3 regions of the Enterococcus sp. LJL99 genome follow, and region 1 is predicted to be linked to each of the others. Evidence: predicted binding sites of a transcription regulator. Region 1 holds the regulator's gene; each other region holds the start of a gene.
The links. Region 1 encodes LexA, which represses DNA repair genes until DNA is damaged. Its sites were predicted from a motif close to CNAACANNTGTTNG; they were not measured.
Positions count from the first base shown of each region.

Region 1 (6,128 bases):
TTAATCAAGCGGCAACTTGTGATTTAACTATTGTGGTGGGTGATCCTAAAAGTAACAATAGTAATCGGCTTGCTCAAGTTTCCGAACAACAGATTGGTGTTAAAGCATATCGCATAAAAGATGTTTCAGAAATAAATCCCGCTTGGTTCAACGAAGTTAAAAAAGTCGCGGTTACAGCTGGTGCTTCTACTCCAACGCAAATTGTGCGTGAAGTAATTGACTATTTAGAACAATTTGACTCACAAGATACTACGACTTTTGAGGCACTAACTAAAGTCACTGCCGAAAGCATCTTGCCTCGTCCTCGTATCAAAGATTTAAGTAAAAACAGAGAACGTCGATTAGCTGATTTGAGAAACGGTAAACGATAAAAGCGATTAGCTTGAAATCACAATTCAAAAACAAACGAGGTTGAAAATATTGCCACATTTTCAACCTCGTTTGTTTTATATTCTTAAAATTTTAACCATAAATCATGAAACAATTAACGTTTGTCCGACGGTTATTAATTCTGTACTTAGTCCATTAAGAGCCATCAATTGATCTACAGTTAGTCCATACCGTTCTGAGATTCCCCACAACGTGTCACCAGAAACGACAGTCACACTAGAACTATCAGTATAAGTTTGACCTGTTGCTTCAACAACAGCATTCGACTCATTTGCTACTTCTACCAGACTAGAATAACTCCAATCATAAGCAGTGAGTCCATAATTTTCAATCAGCCAATTCAATTTATAATTATAGTGTGGATCAGTTGCATAACGCCCTGCTAGAGCAGCAGTCGCATCTGAATAGTTTGTTGTATTGCTTTTCCATGATCCTGAATAATAATAATCACCAGTCGTAGAAACAGTTGTCTTTAATACGTTGGCATGATCTTGAAAAGATTCAGCATAAGAACTATAACTTCTAAATGGTTCCGTAATGGTCATCCACTGACCTTCCAGATATTCAGCTGTTGGCATATAAACAGATTGACCGTTATAACTGCCTTTGACGCCAAATAAATTGTAGTTAGGTGCTGAAGCAAGTGCAGAATCGCCAAAACTACTTTCTAATAAGGCTTGTGCTATCATTACAGAGGCATATAAATCATTTACTTCAGCTACATACGCAGCCGAATCGCTAATTGAATTAATAAAGGCTTGTTCTGAAGTTGTATCTCCTAAATTAGCTTCATTTGCCTGAACATTCACTGGTGCGATATTTCCTACAACAGGCATCAAAACTAACGAGGTTCCCACTAATGAAACAGCCTTTTTAGTATTGTCAGTTTTATTTTTTTGTTTCATAAAATGTCTTTCACTTCTTGTCATCTTATCGTCCAATTCCGCTCCTCCTCTAAAATTAGAGTTTCTTATATAATATCTTACTTTATTAGAATTTTTTATACAATAATTCATAACCAAAATTATATTTCTTAAAATAATTGTAACATAAAAGAAACATAAAAAAATGTTTTTAGCATTTTTATTCAAAGTTTCTAATAAAAATAAATAATAAAGGAGAAAACAAAAATTTGTAAAGATAAAAAAACTCGAAACAAAGCCAAAATCAGCTTTGTTTCGAGCTATTAATTTAATAGAAGTAGTCGAATTTTGTTACTAATTAAATTACAATTTATTAAATGTAGCAACAACATTTTCTACTGTAAAACCAAATTCACTTAATACTAAATCTCCAGGAGCAGAAGCGCCATAATGATTAATCGTAATTGTTGTTCCAGCAGAGCCAACGTAACGTTCCCATCCAAACGGAGAAGCTGCTTCAATCGCCACACGTTTTAAAACTTCTTTTGGTAAAACTGATTCTTTGTAATCCACCGATTGTTTTTCGAACAAATCAAAACTTGGCATTGAGACAACTGATACATCTGTCCCATTTTCAGCTAAAACTTTTTGCGCTTGAATCGCCAAATTCACTTCTGAACCAGTCGCAATTAAAATTCCTTCTGGTTTTGATCCTTTTTGTGCAGAGATTACATAAGCACCTTTTTGAACTGAATCACTTGCATGTTCTTTTGTTCCTTCAATTACTGGTAAGTTTTGTCTACTAAGAACTAAAATCGTTGGAGCATCTTTTGTAGTCATTGCAATTTTCCAAGCTGCTACAGTTTCATTTCCATCAGCTGGACGAATAACTTGTACACCAGGCATACAACGAACACTAGCTAATTGTTCAATTGGTTCATGAGTTGGACCATCTTCACCAACCGCTACTGAATCATGCGTCAATACATAGGTAACTGGTGTGTTTTGAATAGCTGCTAAACGAATTGCTGGACGTAAATAATCTGTAAATACAAAGAATGTTCCGCCGTAAATTCGACTTCCACCATGCAATTGAATCCCATTCATAGCTGCAGCCATCGCGAATTCACGAACACCAAACCAGATGTTACGTCCTTCGTATTGTCCTGGCTCAAAATCTTTTTCAGCAGCTACCATTGTATTATTAGAGGCAGATAAATCTGCTGACCCACCCCAGAAGCTTGGAACAGCTTTAGATAAGGCTTGAATTGTTTCTTTGCTAGTGACACGACTAGCTGCACTAGAACCAACTTCATAGCTTGGTAATTCATCTGCCCAATCTGCTGGTAATTCATCAGCAAAAGCGGTCTTGAATTGTTTAGCAAGTTCAGGATGTTCTTTTTCATAATTCGCAAAAAGTTCATTCCATGATGCTTCTGCTTTTTCCCCTTCAGTAATCATTGCTTCTTTAAAACGAGCTGCCACTTCTTCTGGAACAGTGAAATCAGGATATTCCCAACCATAAACTGCTTTTGCAGCTGTAATTCCGTCTTCGCCAATTGGAGCGCCATGAACAGCAGAGGTTCCTTCTTTTGGTGCGCCGTATCCAATAACAGTTTTAACCTCAATCAATGTCGGTTTGTTCGTTTCAGCTTTTGCTTCATCAATCGCTTTTGAAATTGCTGCTAAATCATTACCATCTTTTACTAAAATGTGTTGCCAACCATAAGCTTCATAACGTGCACCAACATTTTCAGTGAAAGCTTTAGAAATCGGACCATCAAGAGAAATATCATTTGAATCATACAACACGATTAATTTACCTAATTTCATATGACCAGCCATAGAACTTGCTTCTTGTGAAACACCTTCCATTAAATCGCCATCACCACATAAACTGAATGTATAATGATCCATCACTGGGAAACTATCTCTATTATAAGTTGCAGACAAATGAGCTTCAGCCATTGCCATCCCAACTGCCATTGCAATCCCTTGACCTAAAGGACCAGTAGTTGCTTCAACTCCATCAGTATGATGAACTTCAGGATGTCCTGGTGTTTTACTTTCCCATTGACGGAAATTTTTCAAATCATCAATCGTAACTTTATAGCCAGATAAATGTAATAAACTATAAAGAAGTGCAGAACCATGACCTGCAGATAAAATGAAACGGTCTCTATTAACCCAGTTCATAGATGTTGCTGGATTCACTTTTAAGTGTTTCGTCCACAATGCATATGCCATTGGGGCAGCACCCATTGGTAAACCAGGGTGACCTGAATTAGCTTTTTGAATCGCCTCAATACTTAATGTACGAACCGTGTTAACGCCTAGCTGATCTGTTGTATCGAACAAATAAATCATCTCCTATTTAGGTTTTTTTTACCTTTATTAGTTTATTTTAGCCTATTTAATCAATGAAAGCAATTACTTTTACAAAAAAAAGCAAAAAATTAATTTCGGTCATGCAATCCTTTTTCTTTTTGAATTTGTTTTAATTTTTCTGGAGTAACATCATTGCCTTCAGGGTCAACTACTTTCATCCCCTCAATATGATGTTTCATTCCACTTCTAAACGTTTCTAAATATTCCTGACGTAATTCTTTTTGTTCTGCTAATTCAGCTTCGGTTAAACTAGATTCTTTCGCCTTTTTAGCCAATTCATTTATACGGTTCATTTTGTCTTCTGATAACATGTTAGTTCCTCCTTCACTTTCCACATCTATCTTATAAGAACCTGCCTAAAAATACAACTCTCAACTCACAAAAAAACACGAACGCTTGTTTGATTATCTGTGAAAACTATGGTAAACTAAAAATATCATTAGAAAGAAGGTGCGACTTGTGGCAAAACGTACAGATACAAGACAAATTGAAGTCCTAAAATATATATATGAACAAGTTGAATTAAAAGGTTATCCACCCACGGTTCGCGAAATTGGCAAAGCAGTAGACCTTTCTTCTACTTCTACAGTTCATGGTCATTTAGCCAGACTAGAGAAAAAAGGCTTAATTTTAAGAGATCCTACTAAACCAAGAGCCATCGAGTTAACTGCTGAAGGTTTAGAAAAAATAGGTATTCAACCAAGCACCATTCCAATGCTTGGTGTTGTTACAGCTGGTGAACCAATTTTGGCTGTTGAAGAAGCTTCTGATTACTTCCCGCTTCCGCCTGATTTAAAGTATGAAAATAATTCTTTATTCATGTTAACCATTCGTGGAGAAAGTATGATTAATGCTGGCATACTCGATGGTGATCAGGTTATTGTTCGAAAACAAGCAACTGCTGAAAACGGCGATATTGTGATTGCGATGACTGATGAAGATGAGGCCACATGCAAACGATTTTTCAAAGAAGCAACTCATTTTCGTCTTCAACCAGAAAATGATGCATTGGAACCAATCATTCTAGCAAATGTTAGTATCTTAGGTAAAGTTGTTGGTTTATATCGCAATCATATTTAACTTTTTCAAGAACTAAAAATAGGCTAGCATCCAGAAAATTGACTCTTCAAATTTTCTGGATGCTAGCCTATTTCTATTCTTATTTTTCAAATTAGGAAGTTACTAAAAACAATTGAGACTTTCAAATTTTTCAAAAATCCAGTTGGAAATCAAGAAAAAAACGTAACGTATGTGAAACACAATCGAAGCTTTACAACAATAGATTTCAACTAAACTATAAAACTGTTTGTCACTATAAGTTTCAGAATTTTCCTAGTCGATTTGACATATTCTTTGATAAGTTTCAAACTGATATGGGTAATTGTTCTTTTGATCCTGCTCGCCCTCACTCAAATTGACAAGCGTCCACTCATCCCAATCAACTGTAGGAAAATATGTGTCTCCTTCAAATGTATGCTGAATAACCGTTCGATAAAGAACATCACAATAAGGAAGAAAGTTTTTATATACAATCGAACCACCTGCAATAAAAGTAATACCTGAAAACTCATCAGCATAGGTCAAAATTTCTTCAACAGAATGCATAACGATGATACCTTGAGCTTGATACAGCTGATCACTCGTCAAAACAATCGTTTTTCGATTCGGTAAAGGTTTACTTCCCATTCCCTCAAAAGTAGTCCGTCCCATTACAATTGTGTTATCTTCTGTCATCTGCTTAAAAAACTTCAAATCATTAGGTAAATGCCAGGGCATTTGATCGTCTTTACCAATCAACCCTTGCTCATCTTGTGCCCAAATAGCTGCTAACATCCTATTCCCCCTTTGTCATTTAAACGGCAATTGGTGCCTTAATCGTTGGATGTGGATCATACCCTTCAAGCATGATATCTTCCATTTCAAAATCAAAAACAGATTGCTTTTCTAGATTTAATTTCAATGTCGGACAGCTTCTAATTTCTCTTGTCAACTGTTCTTCCATTTGTTCAAAATGGTTATTGTATAAATGCGCATCTCCTAGAGTGTGAACAAACTCGCCAACTTCTAAACCAGTTTCGTGAGCAATTAAATGCGTTAATAGCGCATAACTAGCAATGTTAAATGGAACGCCAAGAAAAACATCAGCACTTCTTTGATAAAGTTGACAACTTAGTTTACCGTCATTTACATAAAACTGAAACATTGTATGACACGGCGGCAGCGCCATTGATGGAACGTCTTCAGGATTCCATGCTGATACAATTAAGCGACGAGAATCCGGTGTTGTTTTAATCATTTCAATCACAGCTTTGATTTGATCAATAAATCCACCATCTTTTGTTTCCCAATGACGCCATTGTGCCCCATAAATATTTCCTAATTCACCATGTTTCATTGCAAAATCATCATCAGATAAAATTTTTTCACAAAACAAATCATTTTGTTTGTCATATTCGTTTTTAAAGACTTCGTCTGTTAAACTTCGAT
Region 1 is NZ_JBTXLT010000010.1:45,676-51,803, reverse strand. Features, by position in the region: gene ACYSNW_RS14030 (4-hydroxy-3-methylbut-2-enyl diphosphate reductase) at 1-371, shown strand, start outside; gene ACYSNW_RS14025 (glucosaminidase domain-containing protein) at 474-1,331, opposite strand; gene tkt (transketolase) at 1,617-3,611, opposite strand; gene ACYSNW_RS14015 (DUF896 family protein) at 3,710-3,952, opposite strand; gene lexA (transcriptional repressor LexA) at 4,101-4,721, shown strand; gene ACYSNW_RS14005 (dihydrofolate reductase) at 4,974-5,474, opposite strand; gene ACYSNW_RS14000 (thymidylate synthase) at 5,494-6,128, opposite strand, start outside.

Region 2 (6,128 bases), on a different contig from region 1:
AACAACCGACACAATTAAATAAATTGCATACCAATCATAGCAAACAACAAGTAGATGAGTTAGCCAAACATAAGTCTAACTTACCAAATTATACAGCCAGTTGGACAACGCCTACTAAGAAAAAAAATAATTTATTCGGAGATATGCATAAAAAAAATCCTAGTGACTATCGCAATAAAGAAGCGATTCGAACGAATAAACGCACAACACCGAAGAATTATAATTATGATGCTCGTTCGTATTTTGTGCCGAAGTATATACCTGCATCGGTTATTACTGATGAAAAAGGGCCTAAAGTTTCTGAACAAGAATTAGTTGAAGCCATGAGAAAAGACCAGAATTCTTATTTGCTTTTTGATGAAGCACCTACTTCTTTTCAAGTGAAAGGGGAACAAGATCCTACGGTTAAGAAGTTTAATGTTCCTAAAGAATCACTTGATATCCCCGTGACAAGACGACAATATCAACAAATTAAACCTGATATGGAACGTTTTGGTCAAGGCGATATTAGTCATTCTTTACCTCGTTCAAGGAAAGAATTAAAGTCCGCAAAAGAAAATGCGAAAAACCAAACCGCTTATGGCAAAAAAGTCGCTGAAGCGGACCAAGAAAAAAAACGTGGAATATCTTTAAGCGGAATTATCGCGGATTCAAGTACTGATTTAGAAAATAGTAAATACTTTAACTGATACAATAAGGATTTTTTAATTCAAGAAATTTCAGGTAATGATTGATTAAAAATTATACTTATTGGAAAAATAAATCCCAATTGTAATAGAGTAATAGTTTGATTTTTAAAATGATGTAGTGTTTGAATTTTGAGGGAAGCAAGGGGAAATCAGCCTTGTTTTTCTCTTTTTTCGTTGATTCGAGAATTAAGTGGATGAGTGAATCGTTTTCATTATTATTTAGTTGATTATTTTGCGTTTTTGTACGATAATTGTGTTCAGGCTATTTTAATTATTAAAACTTAATTGACAATTTATATAGATATAAAGAGAAGAGGATCATAAATGAGCAATCAAGAAAATCAATTACATCATTTTGTTGGAATAAAAGGATCTGGTATGAGTTCTTTGGCACTAGTCTTACATGAAAAAGGATATGCAGTGCAGGGTTCTGACGTGGAAGAGTATTTCTTTACCCAACGTGATTTAGAAAAAGCAGGAATTAAAATTGTTCCTTTTAATGCAGAGAATATCACAGAAGATATGGTAGTTATTGCGGGAAATGCGTTTCCTGATACACATGAAGAATTAGTTCGTGCAAAAGAACTTGGTGTACAAGTGATTCGCTACCATGACTTTATCGCTCGTTTTATCGAACCTTTTACAAGTATTGCTGTGACGGGTTCACATGGGAAAACAGGAACGACAGGCTTACTCGCTCATATTTTAACGGGCATTAAACCAACAAGTTTTCTAATTGGCGATGGCACAGGGCATGGAGATCCTAATGCAGAATTCTTTGCCTTTGAAGCTTGTGAGTATCGACGCCATTTTCTTGCCTATTCACCTGATTATGTGATTATGACGAATATTGATTTTGATCATCCTGATTATTATGAAAGTATTGAAGATGTCTTTTCTGCTTTTCAAACAATGGCTAATCAAGCGAAAAAAGGTATTTTTGCTTACGGTGATGATGAGTATCTGCGTAAATTGACTGCAAAAGTTCCTATCTATTATTATGGCTTAAATGATAACGATGATATTCAAGCGAAAAATGTGGAACGTACAACAAAAGGTTCTTCTTTTGATGTGTATTATAAAAATGAATCGATGGGTCACTTTGAGCTACCCGCTTTTGGTGAACATAATATTCTTAATTCTCTTGGCGTTATCGCAGCAGCTTATTTTGAAGGATTAGATATGGAAAAAGTAGCAGAAGAAATGAGTGGTTTCCAAGGTGTTAAGCGTCGCTTTAGTGAAAAAACAGTTAGTGACATGATTATTGTCGATGATTATGCTCATCATCCTGCTGAAATTAGAGCAACAATCGATGGCGCTCGTCAAAAATATCCCGAAAAAGAAATCATTGCTGTTTTCCAACCGCATACTTTTACACGAACGGTTGCTTTGATGGATGAATTTGCTGAAGCGTTAGATTTAGCGGATGCTGTTTATTTATGTGATATCTTTGGTTCTGCTAGAGAACAGCAAGGAGATGTCAAAATCGAAGACTTGGGTTCTAAAATTAAAAAAGGCGGTTCTGTAATCAAGGAAGATAATGTTTCTCCCTTATTAGACTATGAAAATGCCGTGATTGTCTTTATGGGAGCTGGTGATGTTCAAAAATTTGAACAGGCTTATGAAACACTTTTAAGTAATACTACAAGAAACGTTCTTTAAAATAATTACTAATAGTTGTTTGTTTAGTCATAGACAAACTACGATAATTGTTTAGTAAACGTTTAAATTACGTTGTCTTTGATTAAAATCGCTTGTTTTTTCTTATCATTTTGATACAATTATCTTATTAATAGCGGAGGTGTACTAATTTGAACATCGGTAAATCAAGAAAATTAGGCAAGACCATCGAAGAAATTGAGGAAGGCGACTCGTTATCCGTCACCGAGGTAATTGAAGATAAAGATTTATTATTGTATCTAGGGTTAACCAATGATGCAAATCCTGTCTATATCCAACATGACTATGCACAAGAAACCGAGTATGGACAACCAATTGTTCCATCTATCATGTTGATGGGAATTATTACCAGTGCGATTTCTAAGCATCTACCAGGACCTGGATCTCATGTAGTGAATTTTTCGGTAAACTTCGTTGAGCCAGTTTTTCATTACGAAACGTTGACCTTTCAATTTGAAGTAATTATGGTTGACAAAATGAAAAATGTAGTAACGCTTTCTATTGATGCAGTTAATTCTGCTGAGGATCGAGTGTTAGATGCAGTCGTGATGGTTCAACCACCGCAAGTTTCAAAGGACACTGAAAAGAAAGAAGGAGATTTGAATGAATAATAGCGGAACAGTCAAAACAAAATCTGGTATTAACCAGTTTTATTCTAAAATTTATGGGTATTTAGCCTTAGGAGTAGGGTTAAGTGCGGTTGTCTCGTATTTAGCTCTGAATGTTTTTTATGTAGAGTTTATAACTTTTGTGCGTAATTTTCCATTAGGATTTATGGGAATGTGGCTAGTTGAGATTGCTTTAGTTTTCTTTTTAGCTTCAAAAGCAGCGAAAGCAGATAGTAATCCAGGGGTAGTAGTCGGAGGATTTATTGCGTATTCAATTATGAATGGCGCAACCTTAGCGATTACATTACTTTACTATACGGATTCAGAAGTGTTTGGTGCCTTTCTTGCTTCAGCAGCAACGTTTGGTGCGATGGCACTAGTTGGTATGTTTACCAAAAAAGATTTATCTGGAATTGGTAGAGCCGCCCTTAGTGCATTGATTGGTGTATTTATTGCCATTTTATTGAATGCTTTTCTATTGCACAGTGGTCCAGTAGATTATTTAATTAGTATTTTGATGGTCTTGATTTTCTCTGGTTTAACTGCTTATGATAACCAACAAATTCAAAATTATTATGTACAAGCAAATGGTTCTGTTGGAACAGGGATTGCCGTATTCTTCGCTTTACAATTATACCTAGACTTTATCAATCTATTCTTAGCTTTCTTAAGAATTTTTGGTAAAAACAATTAGTTTCAGTTAGCTAAAATTAAGCTAAAAAAACTCCAAAAACTGTCGATAGAATCGGCAATTTTGGAGTTTTTTTATGAATGTATTGATGAAGCTTGAAAAGTAATGTAAGGGAACAAAAAAGAATTAGATAAAAATTTCAGAAAAAGATTAATTTTAAAACTCTTCCTTTTCTTTTGCGAATGTATGTTCTATAATGATAAGACGGTGGTGTGACTATGAAAACGAAGCAAAGAATTGCGATTCGTCAGCTAGTAGAATTTATACTAAGAAAAGGTAGTATTGATGCAAGACATACAAGTGAACATACAGCATTAGAAGGCGCTAGAATTCATCGGAAATTGCAAAAAGCAGCAGGAGAAGGTTATCAAAAAGAACTGAAACTATCAATGACGGTCCTTCTCAATCAACTGCCATTTGTGATTGAAGGCAGAGCAGATGGGCTTTTTCTAGATGAAAACCAGCAGCCGATAATTGATGAAATAAAAACGTCAGAGCCAGCATTTGTTGATTTGCCCCAAGCACAAGTTGATATGTATTGGTACCAAGTGATGTGTTATGGACATATTTATTGTCAACAAGAAAAGTTAGCAAACATCACGTTACAATTGACCTATTTTCAAACAACGACAGAAGAAGTGACTCAAGAAAGAAAAGTATTCAGCCAAGAAGAATTAGCAGAATTTTTTACAGATTTAGTTCAGCAATATGAACAATGGCTAATTTTTAAAGAAGAGTGGCGTTCACTTCGGAATCAATCATTGAAAAATTTAACTTTTCCCTACGGAGATTATCGAAAAGGCCAGAGAGAACTGGCTGTTTCGGTATATAAAACGATTTTAAGTGAGCAACGACTTTTTGTTGAAGCGCCTACTGGAACTGGGAAAACCATTTCAACTCTTTTTCCTACGTTAAAAGCAATTGGCGAAGAACAAGCGGAGCGAGTTTTTTATTTAACTGCTAAAACAATCACACGACAAGTGGCCGAAGATGCTGTGGAGGCAATGAAACAAAAGGAGTTGCAGTTGAAAAGTGTGACATTGACAGCAAAAGACAAAATTTGTTTTTTAACCGAACGCAATTGTACACCAGAACACTGTCCCTTTGCCAACGGTTATTATGATCGTTTGAATGAAGGTCTTTGGGATTTATTGATGAATGAAAATCAATTCACTCGAGAGGTGATTGAAACATACGCTAAAAAGCACACGTTATGCCCTTTTGAATTATCTTTGGATGTTAGCTTATGGTGTGATTTGATTATTTGTGACTATAATTATTTATTTGACCCGACGGCTTATTTGCGTCGTTTTTTTGAGGATGATCCAGTAGAAAAAGACAATATTTTTCTGATTGATGAAGTTCATAATTTGGTTAATCGTTCAAGAGAAATGTATTCTGCTACTTTGACCCTTTTTCAATTGAATTCTTTTACAGCTTTTTTTGCTAAAGAAAAAAATAAGATTACACGAGCGGTTAAAAAAATGAAAACAGAATTTGAACGAATCCAAGAAATTTGTGAGAAGGATCAGAAAAATTTTATTTATCAAGCAGAACCATTGGATTCTTTTATCAAATTTGGGTATACTTTGGCTGAAAAAATTAAGGAATGGTTGCCAGAGAATCAAGAATTTCCACAACTAAATCAAGTGTTGGAATTTTACTTTGAGTTGATGCACTATTTAAAAATCAGTGAACTATATGATGATCATTATTATACTTATGTCATAGCTGAAAAAAACCAAGTAACAATCAAGCAATTTTGTATTGATCCTTCTTATTTGCTTGAACAAAAATTAGATAAGAGTAAAGCAAGCATTTTGTTTTCAGCAAGTTTGACGCCTTTGGATTACTATCAAGAAATTTTAGGTGGCAAAGAAGATAGTTTGCGTTATCGTATTGCGAGTCCTTTTGCTCAAGAAAATCAATTACTTGTCATTGGAAATCATATTCAAACAACGTACAAGGAACGAGCAAACAGTTACCAGATGATTACAGAAAGCATCATGACGATGGTTAAGCAAAAGAAGGGAAATTACTTAGTTTTTTTCCCATCCTATAGCTATATGGATATTGTTTACGAACAGTTTAGAGAAAATTATCCCGAAATAAAAACGCGTTTGCAAGATACAATGATGACAGAAGAAGAACGAGAAAATTTTCTAGTATTATTCGAATCGGATCCAACAGAATCTTTAGTTGGCTTTTGCGTGTTAGGAGGTATTTTTTCAGAAGGAATTGATTTAAAAGGTACTCGATTAATCGGTACAGCCATCGTTGGCGTTGGGTTGCCTCAGATGAATCATGAACAAGAGTTGATTAAAAACTATTATGAAATCAAAAATGAACATGGCTTTCAATTTGCGTATCAAATACCTGGAATGAATAAAGTATTACAAGCGGGTGGACGTGTTATTCGAGATGAAAAAGATCAAGGTGTGGTTTTATTATTGGATCAAC
Region 2 is NZ_JBTXLT010000002.1:87,387-93,514, forward strand. Features, by position in the region: gene ACYSNW_RS03535 (hypothetical protein) at 1-689, shown strand, start outside; gene murC (UDP-N-acetylmuramate--L-alanine ligase) at 1,014-2,351, shown strand; gene ACYSNW_RS03545 (MaoC/PaaZ C-terminal domain-containing protein) at 2,501-2,980, shown strand; gene ACYSNW_RS03550 (Bax inhibitor-1/YccA family protein) at 2,973-3,671, shown strand; gene ACYSNW_RS03555 (ATP-dependent DNA helicase) at 3,887-6,128, shown strand, end outside.
Region 2: the regulator LexA is predicted to act here: its motif matches at 3,848-3,861, upstream of ACYSNW_RS03555 (ATP-dependent DNA helicase).

Region 3 (6,128 bases), on a different contig from region 1:
GATAAAATTCATCCAAAACAGATAGTCCTGGAGAATCCAGTGAAGGAATCGAACGGAATAAATCCCAAAGAGTTTCGAAATGTTCCTCCATTTCTCGACCACCTCTCATAACAAATCCATCTTTAGGTCTCATCGCTCCATCTAAACTTCCACCTGGCAAAGGTAATTCCTCTAATACATGAATTTTACTACCATCCATTTGTCCATCCCGAATTAAAAACACGGCTGCAGCAAGTGAAGCAAGTCCTGATCCCACTAAATAAGCTGATTTTTTGTCACTATTTTGTGGCTTTTCTGGTGTGATAAATGCTTGATAATTCCCGTTAGAATGATTCATAATACGTCCTCCTCTACATTGATACCTTCATTCTAATAGCGATGTTTTAAAACTACAAAACATAACCATTAAAAATCTGTGTTATCTATACAAAAACAGATAACTGTACTAGATAGCGCAACGATTAGAAAGATTTTGTTCACTTTTTTCGATAATGATTCCTGTAAAGATTTAAGATACAAAAACACAAAAAAGCAACCAACCACAAATTTTAAAAATAGACTTCGTGATTGATTACTGGTTTGAACTTTATAAAAGATTTATTTCAATTTAACTTGTTCACGTTCAAAAAACTATTTGAGCGACTTCATCATTCTTCTTGATACAGTGAGTCATAGCCAAAATGTTGATAAGCTAATTCTGTGACTACTCGCCCTCTAGGGGTACGTTTAATAAATCCCTTTTGGATCAAATAAGGTTCATACATATCTTCAACTGTTTCGGTTTCTTCACTTATATTCACTGAAAGTGTACTTAGACCAACTGGACCGCCACCATACAATTCGATCATCGTTTTTAATAATTTTTGATCCACATAATCTAATCCTTGATTATCTACTTGTAAAAGGATTAATGCTTGATCAGCGATCTCTCGATTGATTACACCATCCGATTGAACTTGAGCAAAATCACGAACACGTTTTAACAGTCGATTGGCAATTCGCGGGGTTCCTCTTGATCGGCGGGCGATTTCAAAAGCTCCCTCTTCAACGATTTCTGTTTGAAAAATATCCGCAGAACGTAAAACAATTTCTTTTAAATCTAAATCGGTATAATATTCCATATGCGAAATAATTCCAAAGCGATCACGCAAGGGAGCAGATAACATTCCTGCTCGCGTTGTTGCTCCAATTAAAGTAAATGGTGGCAATGGAAAATGAACTGGGTGTGCCGTTGTTCCTTGTCCCACCATAATATCAACATAAAAATCTTCCATTGCAGAATACAACATTTCTTCTACCACTCGAGGTAAACGATGAATTTCATCAATAAACAAAACATCGCCTGGTTCTAATTCATTTAAAATAGCGACTAGATCACCCGGTCGTTCGATAGCAGGGCCACTCGTCGTACGAATATTGACGCGCATTTCATTGGCAATCACCATTGCCATTGTCGTTTTTCCCAAACCGGGAGGACCATAAAGTAACGTATGATCTAATGCTTCTTCACGATTACGAGCGGCTTCGATATAGATTGTCAACTCTTGTTTGACTTTATTTTGACCGATATATTGCGCTAAGTATTGTGGTCGTAGTGATTTTTCAAGTGATTCTTCCCCTTCAGAACTTTCCCCTGAAAGTAAGCGTTCCTCTTCTGTCATAACCCTTCCTCCTTAGCGTTTCATCATTAATTTCAACGCATTACGTAAATAATCATCTGTTTGTTGCGGCTCTAGTTCTTCTAATTTAGGTGTTACTCGTTTAATTTCTTTTTCGCTATAGCCTAACGCACTTAACGCTTCGATTGCTTCTGCTAATGATTGATTGTGTGCTACGCTGACTGAAGTATCTGCCATTGCTTGAACAGCTACTGCTGATGTTTCTAACTCGCCAAGTTTACCTTTCAAATCAAGAATCATTTGTTGCGCGGTTTTTTTACCCACGCCTGGAAACTTAGTCAAATAGGTAGCATCTTCATTTTCAATGGCATTGATCAAACCGCCATGATCCTCTGAAGCCATGATCGCCAACCCACTTTTCGGTCCGATCCCAGAAACACTGATCAACTTTAGAAAAAGCTGCTTTTCTTCCAAATCGTTAAATCCATAAAGTAAATGAGCATCTTCTCGAATCACTTGATGTAAGTACAATTTCATTTCTGTCTCTGTTTTACCAGAATAACGATATGGATTACTAACCGAAATTTGATACCCAATTCCATTTGTTTCAACAACAATATAGTAAGGACTGATAAACGTCACTTTTCCAATGATATATTCGTACATTTTTTCACCTTTCTCACTTACGCTTTTAATGCGTACATACGTTTCTATTTTAGCATATCTATAAGTAAATCAATAGCGGGAAAAATATATTATACTAAAGACAATCCTTTGGGTAAAAAATGGACTGAGATAAAAGGAAGCTGATTCCAATACCAATTTGGCCAAAAATGATTAAAAAGCTACAATTTTTACTAGCTGTGCAAAAAAAAACCATAGAAAAACTAAAAAAGCTCAAACGAAATACCTACGGAAATAAACAACACAAATAAAAATTTGAAAACCTCCAACTAGAAATTACTAACTATCTAAGAAAAATCTTTCCTATTTTTGTACATAATTGCTTAGTACAATAAAAAAGGAAGAACCAGCTAAATTCACTGATACTTCGAATCTAGCTGGTCTTCATGATTAATTTATCTCTAACTATTTTTACTCGTATAAAAAGCTTAAATCAATTGTTTGAGAATGAGCGCTTCGCGCAGAACAATTACTACCACTGACTAGTTACGCCTTTGAGTTGTCCAATTTGAACTTCCTTTAGTAACAGTTAAGCCACATCTATTTTCTTGTGCTAATGCTAGTAATTGTTGATTAATTTCAAACACACCTAATTTTTCTATTTTCTGTGCTTCTTTTAGATTCACGTTTAGCACAAACTCATCACCCTTCATTGTTCTTAATTTTAGCAAAATAAACAATGACCCCTAAAGCAAAAACTACTGCCATTACTAAAACGACATTCAATTTGAAGTTAGTTAATAGATACATAGAAATGGCTAACGCTAAAATCGGTACAAGATAACCACCTTTTAGACTGAAACCATTATTAGGAAATTGTTTAGTCTTTTTAAACTTAATGACTGCAAGAATGGACGGTACATATTGGATAAATGAAACTAATACAATACAAGAAACTAAGAAAATATAACTAAATTGAGTCATTACAATACTGATGATTGAGGTAACAATCACGGCAATAAAAGGCGCACCATATTTATTTTTTTTCCCAATTGATGCCGGTAACAAATTATGTTCTTCTGCTAAAGAAGCGGCTAGTGCTGGTGTACTAAATGAAACAGCAAATGCCACACCAAAGATAGAAATCAACATTCCTAAGATAATAATTGCATATGCCCATTGACCCACACCGATTTTCATTGCTTCAGCAATCGGTACATCGTATTTTACGATCGTTGTTCCTAAAATTCCGATAGCAACAACTTGAACCAACGTATATAAGACCGTTACACTAATCATCACATAAATCAATGCTTTAGGAATATTTTTTTCGGGATTTTTCATTTGTGCCGCTGCTACTGGAATAAACGAAAAACCGCTAAACATATAGAATACTACACTAAATGCTGACCCAAAATGACTCATAAAACTATGTGTATCCGTAACTGTACTAGGAACAATTGGTGAAAAGTTAGTACTTTTAATAAAAAAAGCACCTAATACGATAAAGAATACAATGATAAATATCTTAAATGCAGAAGAAACACTATTAATCAATTTCACAAGTGACGTCCCAAACATATTGATGACCGCTAATAAAATGATTAAACAAGCTGGAAATAGGATTTTAACCGTGTTACTTCCTAACACTGGAAAAATATTTTTCAATGTTCGTAGTAACGCAACAGATTCTGCTGATAAAGTTAAACAGCCTAAAAACCAAGAAAACAGACCAATTTGAAACCCAGTGAATTTTCCAAATGCATTATAAGAATATAACCAAGCCGCACCTGATCCAGAAAAGCGACTTGATAGATCTGCATAACACAAGGCAATCATACTAACTGTAATCGCCGCACATAATAGGACAACGACACTCATAACACCCATGTCTTTATAGATTTCTTGTGGTAATAAAAAAGCACCTGACCCAACAATTGCATTAATTCCTAAAAAATAAATTGAGATAAAAGACAATTTGTTTTTATTTGAATCGCCAGCTCCATTACTAGTTACTGTCTGATTTGTCGTAGCCATTTTAATCCCTCCAATAAAAATACCGTTCACTTAATTAGAGACCCTATTCGGTGCGAACGGTATTCATTTACTTAATTTGTTTTATTTATAACTTCTGAATTAGCTGGATTATTTTTCCAACTTTCTTTTCTATTTTTATAAATGATTAACGGAATAACAAAGATAATACCTGAAAATACAAGAACAAATACTAAATTTAACAAGGTATTGTTCATAAATGTTATTGTTAATGCAAATACAATAGTAATCAATAATAAGATTGAGAAGAAATAAGCTAACCCATTACCTTTTTTCCCAACACGGAATGGATGTGTTTCATTTGTATTATGTTTTCTCATACTCATGTAACCAATCGTCATTAACGCATACGCTAAACAATAGATGACAGTTCCACTATTTGTAATAATGATAAACACTTTATTGATGCCAGGAATAATGACATAAGCTACTGATAGCAAAGAAATCGCAACTGCTTGGACAATTAATAACGTTGGGCAAGCATTAAATTTGTTTGTTTTCCAAAAGTTAAATTTGGGTGGGAAATCTCCGCTGATGGCACTTTCTGTAATTGTTTTTGATGCACTAACAAACCAAGTAGACATATTTGTTAATACACTGACGATTGTCATTAAACAGAAAATTTGTACTAAGATATATGGCAAACCTAAGCGTTCTGCAAATAATTGTAAAGGTTGAACGCCATTATTTAATTGAATTTTTCCCGCTGGAACAACGTTTGCGACTAAGAATGAATTTGCTAAAGACATGACTGCTAACATAATTAAAGCAACAATTACTCCTTTGGCATATTGCTTAGATGGATTCGTTAGACGTGTGATGAAAACAGAGGACATTTCAATTCCTAAAAAGATAAATATCACACCACTAAAATACATACCCGAACCACTTGTTAAAGATTTCGGTAATAATTTTGAAGGTTCAAAAGTGCCCAAAATACTGTGTGGATTAAAACCAAATTTGATAAATGTATATAGTCCTAAAACAAATAGCATCACGACTGGAATATAGAAACCAAGCCAGATACCAAATTTCCCATTGATTTTGGCCATATCAAATTTTAAGTTCAGCAAAGTCATCGTCCATACTAATAGAAGAATGACAATTAATGTATACATTTGATTTTCAATAAGTTCTTCTTTTCCTATTAACAAAGCGACGGTAGGCGCAAATCCCGTTCCTACAACCGTCATAGCTGGAAACATGGCACACCAAATTAGCCACGAAGTGACAAAACCCCATTTCGGACCTAGTGTATTTTTTACCCATAATTCAGGCCCGCCTTTTCCTGGAAAAGTAGTGCCAAATTCACCAGAAATTAGGGCAATCGGCAAAGCAAAGCCGATTGTCGCAATTCCCATGTATAAAAACATATTCCACCCTGTTGCAGTTAAAGTTGAGTAATACGGACCCGCAACAAGCGCAAATGTCAAACCAATAAAAGTTAATAAAGTGATTTTAGATAGCGATTTTGTTGGTACCTTACCTGATGCAGCAGGAGGAGTATTGATTCCTTTTACTGAATTTTGATTGTTGTTCATTTTCTTCAGACTCCCTTTCCTATTATCGTTTAGACATCTTTAGTAATATCAAAGGTCAGTTTAGATAACCCCAACCCTTGACTTACTAAAGAGCCGATTTGTGTCATCGCACTGTTGTTCATCTCTTGCGCATTCGCTTCGTTTTTCTTTGTTAAATATTCTGTTAATGCTTCACCTGTATAGTTTTTCGCTTCATTATCTGTTAAATAAACCAAGTGATTAGCTAATGCTTTAGCATTTGATAAATAGCCAAAATTTGAAAAAGCTAATTTGTCATAATTACGTTCTA
Region 3 is NZ_JBTXLT010000003.1:253,438-259,565, forward strand. Features, by position in the region: gene ACYSNW_RS06480 (oleate hydratase) at 1-337, opposite strand, end outside; gene ruvB (Holliday junction branch migration DNA helicase RuvB) at 648-1,661, opposite strand; gene ruvA (Holliday junction branch migration protein RuvA) at 1,674-2,285, opposite strand; gene ACYSNW_RS06495 (hypothetical protein) at 2,786-2,938, opposite strand; gene ACYSNW_RS06500 (APC family permease) at 2,946-4,280, opposite strand; gene ACYSNW_RS06505 (amino acid permease) at 4,352-5,839, opposite strand; gene ACYSNW_RS06510 (C69 family dipeptidase) at 5,869-6,128, opposite strand, start outside.
Region 3: the regulator LexA is predicted to act here: its motif matches at 2,317-2,330, upstream of ruvA (Holliday junction branch migration protein RuvA).